3 regions of the Pseudoxanthomonas sp. 68-E7 genome follow, and region 3 is predicted to be linked to each of the others. Evidence: predicted binding sites of a transcription regulator. Region 3 holds the regulator's gene; each other region holds the start of a gene.

Region 1 (5,994 bases), on a different contig from region 3:
TCACGTGGCAATCCGGATTGCCGGTGGTGGCGGCAATGGCCGATCGGCCTTCCTTGGTGACGGCCAGGAAATGATGCGGATGCGAAGCCGCGTTGACCGCGTCGGCGGCGATCTTCACGTTGCCGTCGGTGCCGTTCTTGAAGCCGACCGGGCACGACAGGCCGGAGGCGAGTTCACGATGGATCTGGCTCTCGGTGGTGCGTGCGCCGATCGCGCCCCATGCCACCAGGTCGGCGATGTACTGCGGCGAGGTGGTGTCCAGGTATTCGCAGCCAGCCGGCAGGCCCAGGCGATTGATGTTGCGCAGCAGGCCGCGCGCCAGGCGCAGGCCTTCGTTGATGCGGAAGCTGCCGTCCAGGCCGGGGTCGTTGATCAACCCTTTCCAGCCCACCGTGGTGCGCGGCTTCTCGAAATACACGCGCATGACGATTTCCAGTTCCCCGCCCAGCGCATCACGCAAGGGGCGCAGGCGCTGCGCGTACTCCATCGCGGCGATGGGATCGTGGATGGAACAGGGACCGATCACCACCGCCAGGCGGTCGTCGCGGCCCTGCAGGATCTCGTGCAGCGCCTGCCGGCTGCGGGTGACGGTTTCGGATACGGCTTCATCGCAGGGCAGTTCCGCGATCACCTCGGCGGGAGGCGTGAGCGGTTCCAGCTTGCGGATGCGCAGGTCGTCGGTATGGGGCGCCATCGGGGAATCTCCAGGTTGTTTGTCTGTTTTCGATGTCGCCAGCCCCGGAAGCAAAAAAGCCGCCAGGTTCGCTGGCGGCTTTCGGGAATGCGTCTGAACGTTTCGTCAGGGTGAGCGCAGTCCTTCCTCCGCCAGCGGCATCGGAAAGTAGTACCAAAAGTAAAAGCTGGCGCGGGCTGCGTTCATGAGGGTGCATTGATAGCACAGGTTTGCCGCGATGCAAAATGTTTCATTTGCAAGCACCCGGCCCTTCCCACTGGAGCAGCCTGCGGTGGCCCAAAGAAAAACCCCGCCTTGCGGCGGGGTTTTCCGGTGTCGCGGTACCGCGTGGAAAGCCGGATCAGAAATCCATGCCGCCCATGCCGCCCATGCCACCGCCCGGCGGCATCGCCGGCTCGTCCTTCTTCGGGGCCTCGGCCACCATCGCTTCGGTGGTGATCATCAGGCCGGCGATGGACGCGGCGTTCTGCAGCGCGGTGCGGGTGACCTTGGTCGGATCCAGGATGCCGAACTCGACCATGTCGCCGAACTCGCCGTTGGCGGCGTTGTAGCCGAAGTTGCCCGAACCGTCCTTGACCTTGTTGACGATCACGGAGGGCTCTTCGCCGGCGTTGGTGACGATTTCGCGCAGCGGGGCTTCCATCGCGCGCAGGGCGATCTGGATGCCGTGGGTCTGGTCTTCGTTGATGCCCTTCAGGCCTTCGATGGCGGCCTTGGCACGGATCAGGGCGACGCCGCCGCCCGGGACCACGCCTTCCTCGACGGCCGCACGGGTGGCGTGCAGGGCGTCTTCGACGCGCGCCTTCTTTTCCTTCATCTCGACTTCGGTGGCGGCACCGACCTTGATGACGGCCACGCCGCCGGCCAGTTTGGCCACGCGCTCCTGCAGCTTCTCGCGGTCGTAGTCCGAAGAGGTCTCTTCGATCTGCGCCTTGATCTGCTTGATGCGGGCTTCGATGGCGGCGGTGTCGCCGGCGCCGTCGATGATGGTGCTGTTCTCCTTCGAGACCTGCACCTTCTTGGCGCGGCCCAGATCCTTGATGGTGGCCTTCTCCAGCGACAGGCCCACTTCCTCGGAGATCACGGTGCCGCCGGTCAGCACGGCCATGTCTTCCAGCATCGCCTTGCGACGGTCGCCGAAGCCCGGGGCCTTCACGGCCACGACCTTGACGATGCCGCGGATGGTGTTGACCACCAAGGTGGCCAGCGCTTCGCCTTCCACTTCCTCGGCGACGATCAGCAGCGGCTTGCCGGCCTTGGCCACGCCTTCCAGCACGGGCAGCAGGTCACGCACGTTGGAGATCTTCTTGTCGTGCAGCAGGATGAACGGGTCATCCAGGTCGGCGGTCATCGACTGCTGGTTGTTGACGAAGTACGGCGACAGGTAGCCGCGGTCGAACTGCATGCCTTCGACGACGTCCAGTTCGTTGTCCAGGCCCGAGCCTTCCTCGACGGTGATCACGCCTTCCTTGCCGACCTTCTTCATCGCATCGGCGATGATGTTGCCGATCGACTCGTCGGAGTTGGCGGAGATGGTGCCGACCTGGGCGATGGCCTTGTCGTCGGCGGTGGGCTTGCTGATCTTCTTCAGCTCGGCCACGGCGGCGACCACGGCCTTGTCGATGCCGCGCTTGAGGTCCATCGGGTTCATGCCGGCGGCGACCGCCTTGGAACCTTCGCGGATCAGCGCCTGCGCCAGCACGGTGGCGGTGGTGGTGCCGTCACCGGCGTTGTCGGAGGTCTTGGAAGCGACTTCCTTGACCATCTGCGCGCCCATGTTCTCGAACTTGTCGGCCAGTTCGATTTCCTTGGCGACGGAGACGCCGTCCTTGGTGATGGTCGGGGCGCCGAAGCTCTTCTCGAGCACGACGTTGCGGCCCTTCGGGCCCAGGGTGGCCTTGACGGCGTTGGCGAGCACGTTGACGCCGCGCACCATGCGCGAACGGGCGTCTTCGCCGAAACGGATATCCTTTGCAGCCATGGGTATTAACTCCGGGATTCGATATTGGGGATTGGGGATTCGATGGGTTGGCGGGGAGCGGAATGGGTCGGGATTCGATCAGCGCAGAAGTCGCGCTTGTCCGAATCCCGAATCTCCAATGCCGAATCCCGCCTCGGCGATCAGCCGAGGATCGCGAAGATGTCGTCTTCCTTCACGACCAGGTAGTCGGTGCCGTCCAGCTTCACTTCGGTGCCGCTGTACTTGCCGAACAGGACCTTGTCGCCGACCTTGACCTTCGGGGCGCGCACGTTGCCGTTGTCCAGGACCTTGCCTTCGCCGACGGCGACGACTTCACCCTTGATCGGCTTCTCGGTGGCCGAGTCCGGAATCACGATGCCGCCAGCGGACAGCTTCTCTTCTTCCATACGCTTGATGACCACGCGGTCGTACAGCGGCTTGATATTGCTCATTTCAATCCTCTTTAAGTGATTGATTGGACTGGGAAAGGGCGGCGATGTTAGCACTCGGAAAGGGAGAGTGCCAGCAACGCGGGCAAACAAACCCCGGCGAACCGGGATTGCACGGAAATGGGGCCCGGCCGGAGCCTTTCAAGAGCTGGCCGCGGAAAAAAGTTTGGACCGGGGATCAAGGAGGCGTCTGCGATAATCGCTGGCCTATGTCCGTCCTGCTCGCCTTCTGCACCTGCCCCGATGCCGACAGCGCCCGGCGCCTGGCCGGCACGCTGGTGGACGAGCGGCTGGCGGCCTGCGTGAACCTCCTGCCCGGGATGACCTCGGTCTACCGCTGGCGGGACGCGGTGGAAACCACCGACGAGGTCCAGCTGATCATCAAGACCACCGCCGCGCGGCTGCCCGCGCTGGCGGCCCGGCTGGCCGAACTGCATCCCTACGAACTCCCCGAGCTGCTGGCGGTCCAAGCCGCCGCCGGCCTGCCCGCCTATCTGGCGTGGGTGACGGCGGAGACCAGCGAGCCCCGTGAGGAACCCTGACCGATGACGTGGTTGTCCCGCCTGCTGGCCCTGGGCCTGCTGTCCTTCGCCTGCGCCGCGCAGGCCCAGATCCGCCCGCAGGACCTGCCGCCGGTCGATGAGGTGTTCGTCCCCAGCGTCAGCGCGCCCAGCCGCGACCGCATCGAGGTGCATTGGAAGATCGCCGACGGCTACTACCTGTACCGGCACCGGACCGGGGTCGAGGTGAGTGCCGGCGGCTTCACCGCCAGACCGTTGCAGCTGCCCAAGGGCAAGGCCTACCGCGACGAATTCTTCGGCGACGTGGAGACCTACCGCGGCCGCCTGACCGCGGTCCTGCCCGGCCAGGCCGGCGCGGACGCGGATTCGGTCACCCTCAAGATCAAGTATCAGGGTTGCGCGGATGCAGGCATCTGCTATCCGCCGCAGGTCCGCAGCCTCACCGTGAACCTGCCCGGCGGCGCGACCGCCATGGCAGGCAATGACGCCGGCGGCTTCGTACCGCTGGGTTCGCTGACCGGTGCCGGCGCCTCGTCGCTGCTGGGCGGCGGCAAGGGTGGGGTCGATGCCGCGCCGCTGCCGCAGGATCGCGCCTTCGCGGTGGAAGCGATCGCCTTCGACGGCAACCAGCTGCTGCTGCGCTTCACCCCGGCGCGTGGCTATTACGTCTACCGCGACCGCACTTCGATGGCGCTGGAAGGCGCGCCCGGCATCGGCCTGCAGAAACCGCGCTGGCCGAAGGGGCAGGCTTACCACGACGAACACTTCGGCGATGTCATCGTCTATTTCGATCAGGCCGAAGTGCCGGTGCCGCTGACCCGCGAGCACGCCAAGGCCACCAAGGCCACGCTGCGGGTGACCTTCCAGGGTTGCCAGACCGGTGGCATCTGCTATCCGCCGATGACCCGGCGGATCGCGCTGTCGATTCCGGCCGGCAAGCTGACGCCGGCCGCAGACGCCGCTACCGAGGGCGCTGCCGCCACCGCTGCGCCCGCGTCGCTTCCGACAACCGACAAGGTGCCGGCCACTTCCGCCCCGGCCGGGCCGGATGCGGAATCCGCCGTCGACGACGCGAACACCGGCGCCGCGACGACCGCCGCCGAAGTGCCGCGCACGCTGCCGCCGGAAGACGCGCTGCGCCGCGCCTCGCGCACCCCGACCAGCCTGTGGCTGGCGCTGCTGCTGGCGCTGGGCGGCGGCCTGATCCTCAACCTGATGCCCTGCGTGCTGCCGGTGCTGTCGCTGAAGGCGCTGTCCCTGGCCAGCGGCGATCGGCCGAAGGCGCGCGCGCTCTGGTACACCGCCGGCGTGCTGCTGAGCTTCCTGGCGGTGGGCGGCGTGGCGATCGCGCTGCGCGCGGCCGGCCAGGCGCTGGGCTGGGGCTTCCAGTTGCAGCAGCCGCTGGTGATCGGCGTGCTGGTGTATGTGCTGTTCGCGGTCGGCCTGAGCCTGTCCGGCGTGTTCGCGATCGGCTACGGACTGGCCGGCGCGGGCGATGGACTGGCGCGCCGGCACGGCCCGGCGGGCGATTTCTTCACCGGCGTGCTGGCGGTGGTGGTGGCCAGTCCGTGCACCGCGCCGTTCATGGGCGCGGCGCTGGCGTTCGCGTTCGCCGCGTCGGTGCCGCTGGCGCTGCTGGTGTTCCTGATGCTGGGCGTGGGCCTGGCGCTGCCGTTCCTGCTGATCGGCTTCATCCCCGCGCTGGCCAACCGGCTACCGCGTCCCGGCGCCTGGATGGAAGCGCTGAAGAAGGCGCTGGCCTTCCCGATGTACCTGACCGCGGTGTGGCTGCTGTGGGTGCTGGGCCGCCAGCGCGGCATCGACGCGGTGGCGCTGGTGCTGGTCGGCCTGGTGCTGCTGGCCCTGGCGGCATGGTGGCTGCAGCGCCTGCGCTGGCGGTCCGCGCCGGTGCAGCGCGCGCTGGCGCTGCTGGTGCTGGCTTCGGCCGTCGCGCCGTTGGTGATGGCGCATCGCCTGCCGCTGCCCGAACGCGCCGCGCCCGCCGGTGCACAGGACAGCGTGGCCTTCTCGCCCGAACGCCTGGCCGCATTGCGCGCCGAGGGCAAGGTCGTGTTCGTCGACATCACCGCCGACTGGTGCGTGACCTGCAAGGCCAACGAGAAGACCGTGCTGGACCGCGAACCTTTCCGCAAGGCGCTGGCCGACGCCGGTGGCGTGCTGATGCGCGGCGACTGGACGAATGTCGATGCCACCATCACCGCCTACCTCGAGGAACACGGCGCGGTCGGCGTGCCGCTGTACGTGGTGTATCCGCGCGGCGGCGGCGAGGGTGAAGTGCTGCCGACCGTGCTGACCCAATCCATGGTCGAGGACGCGCTGGCGAGGGCCGCGCGATGAAGGTCACCACCG
Region 2 (5,994 bases), on a different contig from region 3:
GCGTCCAGATGAAAGCATCACGTCTTTTCACCCATGCATGCCATTCACGCCAAGCTCGAAGCGACTGGCCGCCCGCAGCGGGGCGGTTGGGTTGGTACGCGTGATACCGGTTGCGCAATTGGGCATGGTCTCCACTCGGGCAGGTGGAGGCGTCTCGCGCGTGCGGGGCTTGTCTGGCTGGTGATCCTGATCCCTGGATGGATGGGACTGTCGTTGCTTCAAGACGATGTCCTGCAGACACGCCAGCTAGAAACCTCGCAGGAACAGCGACGCGTGCTGTCGCAACTGGAGATGATGCTCGACGAGGTCCATGCCGCGGCCGTGGCTGCAATGCCGCTTGCCGATGCGCCTTGTGAAAGCGTGCTCGGGGCACTACGCCGGCAGGCTGCCGTGGTTCCACAGGTGCGTTCCCTGCTACTGGCGCGGGATGGCGAGGTCCATTGCGCCAGCCTGTCGGGTGAAAGCGGCGGGGACCTGGGGATGTTCTGGGGTGGCCAGGAAGCATTGGCATTCGTTGCCGGCAGCGCGGTGGCGCCGGAACGTCCGCTCCTGCTTTACCGGTGGCGGCAGGGATCGCAACAGGTGATCGCCGTGGTGGACGCACGGCATGCCTGGCGGGCAGCAATCGGTCGCGACGTTGGCGACAGCGCATGGCGCGTGGCGGGGATGCAGTTGGGGAATGATGGACTTGCACCGTCGCCAACCCGTCCGGACGCGGCAGCGATCGCTTCATCGCGCTATCCCATCGAAATCGTCGCCGATGCGCCAGGCGCGATGCCGCGCCCGCCATGGCGTTCGTTCCACGTTGGTGTCCTGCTGGTGTTGCTCGCCGGTATTCCCGGCGGCTATCTGATTCACCGCCTGATGCCCCGCCGGCAGGGCCGGCACCGCGAATACGAGCGCGCCATCCGGAAAGGCGAGTTCGTTCCCTACTACCAGCCGCTGGTACGTGCCGCGGACATGGAATGGGCAGGTGTGGAAGTACTGGCGCGCTGGCTGCATCCGAATCGGGGCCTGCTGGCGCCCGACAGCTTCATGACTGGCCTGGAACGATCCAGGTTTATCCTGCCCGCGACGGGGTACCTGATGGAGCGGGCCGCCCATGAGCTCGCGGGCATGCTTCCGCAGCTGCCGGTGGGCTTCCATGTTTCCTTCAACATCACGCCTGCGCACTTGGCCGGGCGATGGTTGCCCGAACAGTGTCAGCGCTTTCTGTCTGTCTTTCCGCAAGACAGGATCATCCTGGTCCTGGAGCTGACCGAGCGCGAAGGCGTGGAAGCGGATGAGGACGTGCACGCGGTGCTGGAAGAACTCCGCCGGATGGGCGTGCGGATCGCGCTCGACGATTTCGGGGTGGGGCATTCCAACCTCAGCCATCTCCAGGACCTGCGGGTGGATGGCCTGAAGATCGATCGCGGCTTCATCGCCCGGCTGGGCCCACCCGCCGGCATGACGCCGATCCTGCGGACGATCCTGGAGTTGGCCGAGCGCATGGATCTGGATGTTGTCGCCGAAGGAGTGGAAACCCGGGCACAGGCCGATGCGCTGATCCGGCACGGGGTGACCCTGCTGCAGGGCTACCTGTTCGCCCGGCCGCTGGCGGGCCAGGATCTGCCGTCTGCACTGTCCCGGACGCCACTGCCGCCCGGGGCCCAGCATGTGGATAGCACGCTAAAGGTCAACCAATTGATTTAAAACAAAATTTAAAGTTCTGGTCCTAAGCTGGCCGGGATGTCGGCACTGTTGCCGTTTCCCTTACAGAACCTGAACATCTTTGGTCCATCGTTCCAGATCCGGAATGATGGGGAACTCTTTTACCGGTTAGCAGTCAAACAACCCGACTGCTAAGATGACCCCCATGACCCAGAATGCTCCCGCCACCGCCCTGGTGGCCAACAGCCTCCCCATCCCCAGTGCGCTCGGTTCACTCGAGGCCTATATCGGTGCCGTGCACCAGATTCCGGTGCTGACGGTCGATGACGAGCAGGCGCTGGCCCGTCGCTACCGCGAAGACGAAGACCTGGATGCCGCCCGCGAACTGGTGCACTCGCACCTGCGGTTCGTGGTGCATGTGGCCCGGGGTTACAACGGCTACGGGTTGCCGCTGGGCGACCTGATCCAGGAAGGCAACATCGGCCTGATGAAGGCGGTGAAGCGTTTCGATCCGGACATGGGCGTGCGCCTGGTGAGTTTCGCCGTGCACTGGATCCGTGCCGAGATGCACGAGTTCATCCTGAAGAACTGGCGCATCGTCAAGGTCGCGACCACCAAGGCGCAGCGCAAGCTGTTCTTCAACCTGCGCAAGTCCAAGACCCGCCTGGGCTGGATGAATGCCGAGGAAGTCAGTGCCGTCGCCAAGGACCTCAACGTGTCCGAGCGCGAAGTGCTGGAGATGGAATCGCGCTTGTCCGGACGCGACATCGGTTTCGATGCGCCGGGTGACGAGGACGATGATCATGCCCCGCCGTCGCCCGTGAACTACCTGGTGGCGGGCGACGAGGATCCGTCGCAGGCCTACGAGCGCGCCGACAGCGAGGACAACCAGCTTGAACTGCTGCGCGAGGGCCTGGCCGGCCTGGACCAGCGCTCGCGCGATATCGTCAAGCGCCGTTGGCTGGATGCGGACAGCAAGATCACGCTGCAGGAACTGGCCGATGAGTACGGCGTGTCCGCCGAACGCATCCGCCAGATCGAAGCCAATGCGCTCAAGAAGATGAAGGCGTTGTTCGCCGCCTGAGCGAACGGACCCGACGCAATCCACGACGGCCCCGGAAACGGGGCCGTTTCGTTTTGGGCGCGCAAGAACCGGATGGCGACGCATCCGCACACGGGGGATGCTGCAGGCCCCCTTAGGAGTTTCCGCCATGTCCTACCGCATCACCGGCCTGTCGCCCGACCTGTTCACCCACCTTTGGCCGCTGGATGACGCGGCGCTGGGGCGCCAATCGATGCGGCGTGTCGTTGCCGACAGCGATCGCGGCTTCCCGTGCAGGGTTTCGCTGGACAACGCCCGGGTGGGCGAGGTCCTGCTGCTGTTGCCGTTCCAGCATCATGACGTAGCCGGCCCGTATCGCGCGGGCGGACCGATCTTCGTGCGCGAGCGTGCCGGCGAAGCCGCGGTGTTCGAGAACCGGATACCGGAGTCCTTCCTGCGTCGACTGCTGTCCGTGCGAGCCTACGATGCCGACGGCTGGATGCAGGCCTCCGAGGTCGTGGAGGGTACCCAACTGGTCCAGGCGATCGAAGGCTTCTTCCAGCGCGTCGAGGTGAACTACCTGCACCTGCACAACGCACGCCCCGGTTGCTTCGCGGCGCGCGTGGATCGTCATTGATCCGGTGGTTCTTCCCCGGCGGCGCCGAAGATGATGCGCGCGCCACGCTGGTAGCTCCAGTAAGCCCACGCCCAGTTGAGCAACACGACCAGCCGGTTGCGGAAGCCGATGAGGAAGAACACGTGCGCGGCCAGCCAGAACCACCAGGCCAGCAGGCCGGACAGTTTCAGCCGGCCCAGGTGCACCACGGCCGCCATCCGGCCGATGGTGGCGAGGTTGCCGAAATCCTTGTAGCGGAACGGCGTGGCAGGCTTCCCGGCCAACCGTGACCGTACGGCCGCCGCGATGTGCCGCCCCATCTGCTTGGCCGCGGGAGCCACGCCGGGTACCGGACGCCCGTCGCTCTGCACGGACGCCAGATCGCCACCAACGAAGATCTCGGGATGACCCGGCACGCTGAGGTCGGCCTGCACGATCACGCGTCCGGCCCGATCCAGGGGAACCCCCAGCGAGCGCGCGAGCGGGGACGCGGCGACGCCGGCCGCCCACACCACCGTGCGGGCCGGTACGAAACTGTCGCCCAGTTGATAACCCGTGTCGCTGATGGCGGTGACCGGCACGCCGGTGCTGACTTCCACGCCCAGTTTTTCCAGCTGGCGGCGAGCGCGCCCGGAAAGATCTTCCGGGAATGAAGCCAGGACGCGCGGGCCGGCCTCGATCAGGCGCACGCGCGCCTCGCCCGGATCGATGTTGCGGAACTCGTTCTTCAGCGTATGCCGCGCAATCTCGGCGAGTGTTCCCGCGAGTTCGACACCGGTGGGACCGCCGCCGACGATGGCGAAGTTGAGCCATGCCGCGCGACGGGCGGGGTCGGGCTCGGCTTCGGCGCGCTCGAAAGCGACCAGCAGGTGGCGGCGCAGCCGCAGGGCGTCGTCCAGCGTCTTCAGCCCGGGCGCATGTTGGGCCCATTCGTCGTGGCCGAAGTAGGCATGGGTGGCGCCGGTGGCCAGCAGCAGGTAGTCATAGTCCAGGACGCTGGTGTCACCCAGCCTTAGTTGGCGCGATGACGCATCCACGGCGGTGACTTCCGCCAGGCGCACTTCCACATTGGCCTGGCGGCGCAGGATATGGCGCAGCGGCGCCGCGATGTCGGGCGCCGACAGGCCGGCAGTGGCCACCTGGTAGAGCAGCGGCTGGAAGAGGTGATGGTTGCGGCGGTCGATCAGGGTGATCCGGACGGGCGCCCTGGCCAGTGCCCGTGCCGCCCACAGGCCGGCAAAGCCGCCACCGACAATGACCACATGCGGGCGAGGGGTACTCATCGCGATGCTCCATTGGCATGCGACGAGCCGGAATCCCGCCCGTTGGAAGGCAACGGGAACGTCGATAGGGAAAAAACGACAGTATCCATGCAGCGAATTCTGGCATGGACACGGGCATACGCAAGCGGAAAGCGAGCACCCGTGCAGCACGCGAGTTCTTCAAGGCACGTTAGACTGGGTTGCCGGCGCCATCGAGGCTGCGTCGGCGCAGGGGGAATGATGCAACCACAGCCGATCACACTGGATGCAGTGCTGGTCATCGAGGACGATCCCGGCGTACGCCGCCGGATTTCGCGACTGGTGGCCGCGGTCGCGGAGCCGGAAGCGAGGATCGTGGACGTCGACTGCCTGGCATCCGCGCGTTCCTGCCTGCGGGAACGTCCGTTCGCACTGGCCCTGGTGGATGTGCAATTGCCCGATGGCAGTGGTATCGACCTCATCGCCTGGATGCAGCGGCATGCGGCGGCGACGCAGGCGGTCATCGTGTCCGCGTGGGCGGAGGAGGAAACCATCCTGGCCGGGGTGCGTGCCGGCGCGGTCGGTTACCTGCTGAAGGAACGCGATGACGCCGAGATCCTGATGTCCCTGAAAAGCCTGCGCAGTGGTGGCGCGCCGATCGATCCGATGATCGCGCGCCGCATCCTGGCGTTGTGGCCGGCGGCGACGAAGGCTCCCGCTGCGGCGCTGTCGCGGGAGATCGGAAAGGACGTCTATCTGTCCGAGCGGGAGCACGAGATCCTGGGACTGGTGGCGCAGGGATTCAGCAACCGCGAGATGGCGGAGCTGTTGTCGCTGTCCCGGCTCACCATCGAGTGCCATACCAAGAACATTTACCGCAAGCTCGCGGTCGGATCGCGCACCGCGGCGGTGTTCGAGGCCCGGGCGATGGGACTGCTGCCGTGATCCTGCGGGGATGGGTGATCCTGCTGTGCCTGCTGTGGCCCTGGCTGGCGAACGCGCAAACGCTACCCGCGATCACCATTGATCGCGCCGAGGCGGCGCGATCGGACTGGGAGGCTGCCGCGCCGCCAACCGACAGTTGGGAAGCCGTGCAACTGGTGGACTTCTGGGACGCGCGTTGGCCCGATCACGATGGCGTCGTCTGGTATCGCCTGAAGTGGCAACAAGCCGACACCCGCCAGCCGGTCGGCCTGCTGGTGAATTACATCTGCCTGTCCGGTGCGATCTACGTCAACGGCAATCTGGTCGCGCGCGATCCGGTCCTGGTCGAGCCGCTTTCGCGGGCGTGGGTGGCGCCGTACTACCAGTTGATTCCGGCGGCGCTGCTTCGACAGGGCGAGAACACCTTGCTGGTGCGGGTCTCGGGGCTGGCCGCATACCAGCCGGGATTCGGCACGGTGACGGTCGGCGAGCCCGCCGCGGTGCAGGCACTGTACCGG
Region 3 (5,994 bases):
GAGACGTCGCCCTGGCGCGAGAGGTGATCGCGTTCCTGCAGCAGTTCCGACCAGCGCGTCGCGGCGGTCGCCACGGCTTGCCGTTCGGCGGCGTTGCGGGCGTAGCCGTCCAGCAGGTCGCGCTGGCTGGCCTTGTCCATCAGTGCCTGGTGCTCGTGCTGGCCATGGATTTCCACCAGCCGCCCGGCCAGATCCGACAACTGGCCGAGGGTGACGCTGCGGCCGTTGATCCAGGCGCGCGAACCGCCATCGGCGCGGATGATACGGCGCAGCTGGCAGGCCAGTTCGTCGTCCAGTTCCTGCTCGCGCAGCCACGCCAGCGCCGGGGCGTTGGCCTCGATGGCGAATTCGGCCGACAGTTCGGCGCGTTCGGCGCCGTGGCGGACCACGCCGCTGTCGGCGCGCAGGCCGGACAGGAATCCCAGGGCATCCACCAGCAATGACTTGCCGGCGCCGGTTTCACCGGAAATGACGGTCATGCCGGGGCCGAATTCCAGTTCGGTGGCGCGGACGACGGCGAAATCCTTGATCGCGAGGTGTCTGAGCATGCTCGTATTGTAAGGGCCAGCCATGACGCGCATGGCACGCGGCGGCAGCATCGGCGGGCGCCGTCGCAGGAACCGAGACGGCGCTACGCGGGCACCTTCAGCACCATCGCGGCGAGGGCCAGCCAGGCCGGCACCAGGCTGGCGATGCCGATGCGGTTCCAGCGCCGCAGCAGCTGCGCGCAGTCTTCCCAGCCGATTCCATCGCGGGCGGCCAGCACCCGCAGGCGGTGCTGGAGCGGGGCCAACACCGCGAACACCAGCCCGGACAACACGAACAGGCCGACGCCCCAGGCGATCCAACCCGTGCGCAGCACCGGCCAGCCGCCTTGCCAGGCGGCCAGGCCGCCGCTGGCGATGATCACCATTACCGCCGGCAGGGTGAACACGCGATCGCCGCGGATGACCCCGGCCATCGCGTCCGCCAGCCGCGACGGGGAACGGTGGCGGGCGGCGTGGCGCACCCAGAACACGCCGATGGTGATGTTGCCGAGGAACAGCACCACGGCCACCACGTGCAGCAGCTTGAACAACAGGTAGACCATGGCGGTGGGCTCGGTGCGGAAGGGATGCCCATTGACCCGCATCCGCCGGCGCGGGCCAAGTGGCCGGAAGTCACTTCAACGCTTGCGGTCGCGAGGCGATGCCGCTATCTATTCGCGATGATGGCCGCACCCGCCGACACCCCGCTGGACCCCCGCGCCCGCCAGTTGCTGCGGGCGCTGATCTCCCGTTACATCCGCGACGGCGAGCCGGTCGGCTCGCAGACCCTGGCCCGCCACGGCGGCCTGGACGTCAGCCCGGCGACCATCCGCAACATCCTGGCCGAGCTGGAGGAAGTGGGGCTGTTGAGCTCGCCGCACACCTCCGCCGGACGGGTGCCGACCGCCCAGGGCTATCGGGTGTTCGTGGACAGCCTGGTGCAGGTGAAGTCGCTGGGCGAGGGCGAGATCACCCGCCTGCGTTCCGAACTGCCGGCCGGGGCGGGCACCCAGGCCCTGCTGGGCAATGCCTCCGAACTGCTGTCGGCGATGACCCATTTCGTCGGCGTGGTCAGTGCGCCCCGGCGCGAGCAGTTCGCGTTCCGCTACATCGATTTCGTGCCGCTGGACGGCCGCCGGGTGATGGCGATCCTGGTGTTCGCCGACAACGACGTGCAGAACCGGGTCATCGAACCGCGCCGGACCTACGACCGGTCCGAGCTGGAGCGGATCGCCAACTATCTGAACACCCATTTCGCCGGACGCCCGCTGGCCGACATCCGCGCGACCCTACTGCGGGAACTGCGCGCGGCCCGCAGCGAGATGGAAGGGTTGCTGGCCGAGGCGGTGGACCTGGCCGAACAGGCGCTGGTCCCGCCCGGCGACGACGTGGTCCTGGCCGGGCAGACCCGGCTGATGAGCGTGCAGGACCTGTCCGACCTGGAACGCCTGCGGGATCTGTTCGAGACCTTCGCCCGCAAGCGCGAGATCCTGCAGCTGCTGGAGCGAACCCTGCGCGCCCCCGGGGTGCGCATCTTCATCGGCGAGGACACCGGCCTGGCCCGCCACGACAGCGTCTCGGTGGTCACCGCGCCCTACATGGCCGGCGGCCAGGTGCTGGGGGTGCTGGGGGTGATCGGCCCCACCCGGATGGCCTACGACCGGGTGATCCCGGTGGTGCAGGCGGCGGCCGATGCGCTGGGCGCCGCCTTGAATCCCGACAGCCCGGCCCAATAAGTTGGCTGTCATGCGGCAGGAAACGCCGCGCCGGGACCCGAAATGAACCAAAACGAACACGATTCCGAACCGGGCCAGATGCCCGAACCGCAAGAAACCGACAACCCCCTGATCGCCGAACTGGAAACGCTCCGCAACGAGGTGGACCAGTTGCGGGCCGCCTCGCTGCTGGAGCGCGCGGACCTTGAGAACCAGCGCAAGCGGGTGGCGCGCGACATCGAGATGGCGCGCAAGTTCGCCAACGAACGCCTGCTGGGCGACCTGCTGCCGGTCTTCGACAGCCTGGATGCCGGGCTGGCTGCGGCCGGCAACGAGGCCAATCCGCTGCGTGAAGGCCTGGAACTGACCTACAAGCAGTTGCTGAAGGTCGCCGGCGACAACGGCCTGACCGTGCTCGATCCGGTCGGCGCCCCGTTCAACCCGGAACACCACCAGGCCATCAGCCAGGCCGACGCCCCCGGCGCTGCCCCCGGCAGCGTGGTGCAGGTGTTCCAGAAGGGCTACCTGCTCAACGACCGCCTGCTGCGCCCCGCGCTGGTGGTGGTGGCCCGGCAGGACTGAACGCGTGGACCCGGCGGCGCTTGAACCGCGCCGGCCGGACCCCACATCCAGACCATCCCCGGCGCAACGCCGGACCAAGACAGACATTTTTTAGGGAGCGAACCCGACAATGGGCAAGATCATCGGCATCGACCTGGGCACGACCAATTCGTGCGTGGCGATCATGGAAGGCGGCAAGGCACGCGTCATCGAGAATTCCGAAGGCGACCGTACCACCCCCTCCATCGTCGCCTACACCAAGGACGGCGAAGTCCTGGTGGGCGCCTCGGCCAAGCGCCAGGCCGTCACCAACCCCAAGAACACCTTCTTCGCGGTGAAGCGCCTGATCGGCCGCAAGTTCACCGACGCCGAAGTGCAGAAGGACATCGGCCTGGTGCCGTACTCCATCGTCCAGCACGACAACGGCGACGCCTGGGTGGCCACCGCCGACGGCAGGAAGCTGTCCGCGCAGGAAATCTCCGCGCGCATCCTGGAGAAGATGAAGAAGACCGCCGAGGCCTTCCTGGGCGAGACGGTGACCGAAGCGGTCATCACCGTGCCGGCCTACTTCAACGACAGCCAGCGCCAGGCGACCAAGGACGCCGGCAAGATCGCCGGCCTGGACGTCAAGCGCATCATCAACGAGCCGACCGCCGCGGCGCTGGCCTATGGCCTGGACAAGGCCGACGGCACCGATCGCAAGATCGCCGTGTACGACCTGGGCGGCGGCACCTTCGACGTGTCGATCATCGAGATCGCCAACGTCGACGGCGAGAAGCAGTTCGAGGTGCTGGCCACCAACGGCGATACCTTCCTGGGTGGCGAGGACTTCGACAAGCGCGTCATCGACTATCTGGTGGAAGAGTTCCAGAAGGACCAGGGCATCGATCTGCGCAAGGATCCGCTGGCCCTGCAGCGCCTGAAGGACGCCGCCGAGCGCGCCAAGATCGAGCTGTCCAGCTCGCAGCAGACCGAAGTCAACCTGCCGTACATCACCGCCGACGCGTCCGGCCCGAAGCACCTCAACATCAAGCTGACCCGCGCCAAGCTGGAAGCGCTGGTGGAAGACCTGATCAAGAAGAGCATCGAGCCGTGCCGCATCGCGCTGAACGACGCCGGCCTGCGCGCCAGCGAGATCAGCGAGGTGATCCTGGTCGGTGGCCAGACCCGCATGCCGAAGGTGCAGCAGGCGGTGGCCGAATTCTTCGGCAAGGATCCGCGCAAGGACGTCAACCCCGACGAAGCCGTGGCGCTGGGCGCCGCGATCCAGGGCGGCGTGCTGGCCGGCGACGTCAAGGACGTGCTGCTGCTGGACGTGACCCCGCTGAGCCTGGGCATCGAGACCCTGGGCGGCGTGTTCACCAAGATCATCGAGAAGAACACCACCATCCCGACCAAGGCCTCGCAGACCTTCTCCACGGCCGAGGACAACCAGTCCGCGGTGACCGTGCACGTGCTGCAGGGCGAGCGCGAGCAGGCCCGCTTCAACAAGTCGCTGGCCCGCTTCGACCTGGCCGGCATCGATCCCTCGCCGCGCGGCCTGCCGCAGATCGAGGTGTCGTTCGACATCGACGCCAACGGCATCCTGCACGTCTCGGCCAAGGACAAGAAGACCAACAAGGAACAGAAGGTCGAGATCAAGGCCGGTTCGGGCCTGTCCGAGGAAGAGATCCAGCGCATGGTCGCCGACGCCGAGGCGCATCGCGACGAGGACAAGAAGTTCCACGAGCTGGTGCAGGCGCGCAACCACGCCGACGGCCTGCTGCACGCCACCCGCACCGCCATCACCGAACACGGCAGCAAGGTGCCGGGCGACGTGATCGGCCGGGTCGAGGGTGCCATCGCCGAGCTGGAAACGGCGATGAAGAGCGACGACAAGGCCCAGATCGAAGCCAAGTCCAAGACCCTGGAAGAAGCGGCCCAGTCGCTGTACGCGGCGGCCGCCGCCGGCCAGCAGCCGGGCGCCGATGACGGTGCCGCCCCGGGCGCGCAATCCGGGGGCGACGACGTGGTCGATGCCGAGTTCACCGAAGTCAAGGACGACAAGAAGTAAGGCCGGGAATCGGGAATGGGGATTCGGGATTCGGAACAGCGCTTCCGGTTTCCGGATCCCCTTCCGGTATCTGAAGTTCCGATGCTGTCCGCCATCCCCAATCCCGAATCTCCAATCCCTGCTTGCCGATGAAACGCGATTACTACGAAGTCCTGGGCGTGGCCCGCACCGCCAGCGAAGATGAGCTGAAGAAGGCCTATCGCCGCTGCGCGATGAAGTTCCATCCGGATCGCAATCCCGGCGACAAGGCGGCCGAGGCATCGTTCAAGGAATGCAAGGAGGCCTACGAGGTGTTGTCCGACGGCGCCAAGCGCCGCGCCTACGATGCCCACGGGCATGCCGCGTTCGAGCACGGCATGGGCGGTGGCGCGGGCGGCCCGGACATGGGCGACATCTTCGGCGACATCTTCGGCAACATCTTTGGTGGCGGCGGCGCGCGCGCGGCCCGCCGCGGCGCCGACATCGGCTACGTGATGGAGCTGGATCTCGAAGAGGCCGTGGCCGGCATCGAGAAGCGCATCGAGATTCCCACCCTGGTGGCCTGCGAGCCCTGCCATGGTTCGGGCTCCGAGGATGGCCAGGTCGAGACCTGCGCCACCTGCGGCGGGCGCGGCAACGTGCGCATGCAGCGCGGCATCTTCGCCATGCAGCAGGCCTGCCCGGCCTGCGGCGGGCGCGGCCAGACCATCAAGAATCCGTGCAAGACCTGCCATGGCGCCGGTCGCGTGGAAGAAGAGAAAGTCCTGTCGGTCAAGATTCCGGCCGGCGTGGACAGCGGCGATCGCATCCGCCTGACCGGCGAGGGCGAGGCCGGCCCCCCCGGTACGCCGCCGGGCGATCTGTACGTGGAAGTGCGCGTGCGCGAACACGAGATCTTCCAGCGCGACGGCGACGACCTGCATTGCGAAGTGCCGATCCGCATCTCCCAGGCGGCGCTGGGCGACACCGTCCGCGTGCCCACCCTCAATGGCGAGGCGGAGATCCGTATTCCGGCCGAAACCCAGACCGGCAAGCTGTTCCGCCTGCGCGGCAAGGGCGTGAAGTCGGTGCGCAGCCGCAGCGAGGGCGATCTGTATTGCCGGGTCGTGGTGGAAACCCCGGTCAACCTGACCACCGAGCAGCGCGAATTGCTGGAGAA

The links. Region 3 encodes HrcA, which represses chaperone genes, less so after heat shock. Its sites were predicted from a motif close to TTNGCACTCNNNNNNNNNGAGTGCNAA; they were not measured.
Region 1: groES (co-chaperone GroES) is a predicted target of HrcA. The motif match lies at 3,154-3,180, and genes of this name have one in related genera.
Region 2: rpoH (RNA polymerase sigma factor RpoH) is a predicted target of HrcA. The motif match lies at 1,822-1,848, and genes of this name have one in related genera.

What each region holds. Positions count from the first base shown of each region.
Region 1 is NZ_JBYMTI010000001.1:188,560-194,553, reverse strand. Features, by position in the region: gene AC3DE2_RS00920 (3-deoxy-7-phosphoheptulonate synthase) at 1-694, opposite strand, end outside; gene groL (chaperonin GroEL) at 1,035-2,675, opposite strand; gene groES (co-chaperone GroES) at 2,816-3,106, opposite strand; gene cutA (divalent-cation tolerance protein CutA) at 3,313-3,645, shown strand; gene AC3DE2_RS00900 (protein-disulfide reductase DsbD family protein) at 3,649-5,982, shown strand; gene AC3DE2_RS00895 (TlpA family protein disulfide reductase) at 5,979-5,994, shown strand, end outside.
Region 2 is NZ_JBYMTI010000008.1:223,482-229,475, reverse strand. Features, by position in the region: gene AC3DE2_RS18805 (EAL domain-containing protein) at 34-1,695, shown strand; gene rpoH (RNA polymerase sigma factor RpoH) at 1,859-2,737, shown strand; gene AC3DE2_RS18795 (DUF1203 domain-containing protein) at 2,865-3,332, shown strand; gene AC3DE2_RS18790 (NAD(P)/FAD-dependent oxidoreductase) at 3,326-4,594, opposite strand; gene AC3DE2_RS18785 (response regulator) at 4,814-5,497, shown strand; gene AC3DE2_RS18780 (sensor histidine kinase) at 5,494-5,994, shown strand, end outside.
Region 3 is NZ_JBYMTI010000002.1:264,021-270,014, reverse strand. Features, by position in the region: gene recN (DNA repair protein RecN) at 1-548, opposite strand, end outside; gene AC3DE2_RS05775 (DUF2269 family protein) at 632-1,090, opposite strand; gene hrcA (heat-inducible transcriptional repressor HrcA) at 1,211-2,263, shown strand; gene grpE (nucleotide exchange factor GrpE) at 2,306-2,824, shown strand; gene dnaK (molecular chaperone DnaK) at 2,934-4,856, shown strand; gene dnaJ (molecular chaperone DnaJ) at 4,985-5,994, shown strand, end outside.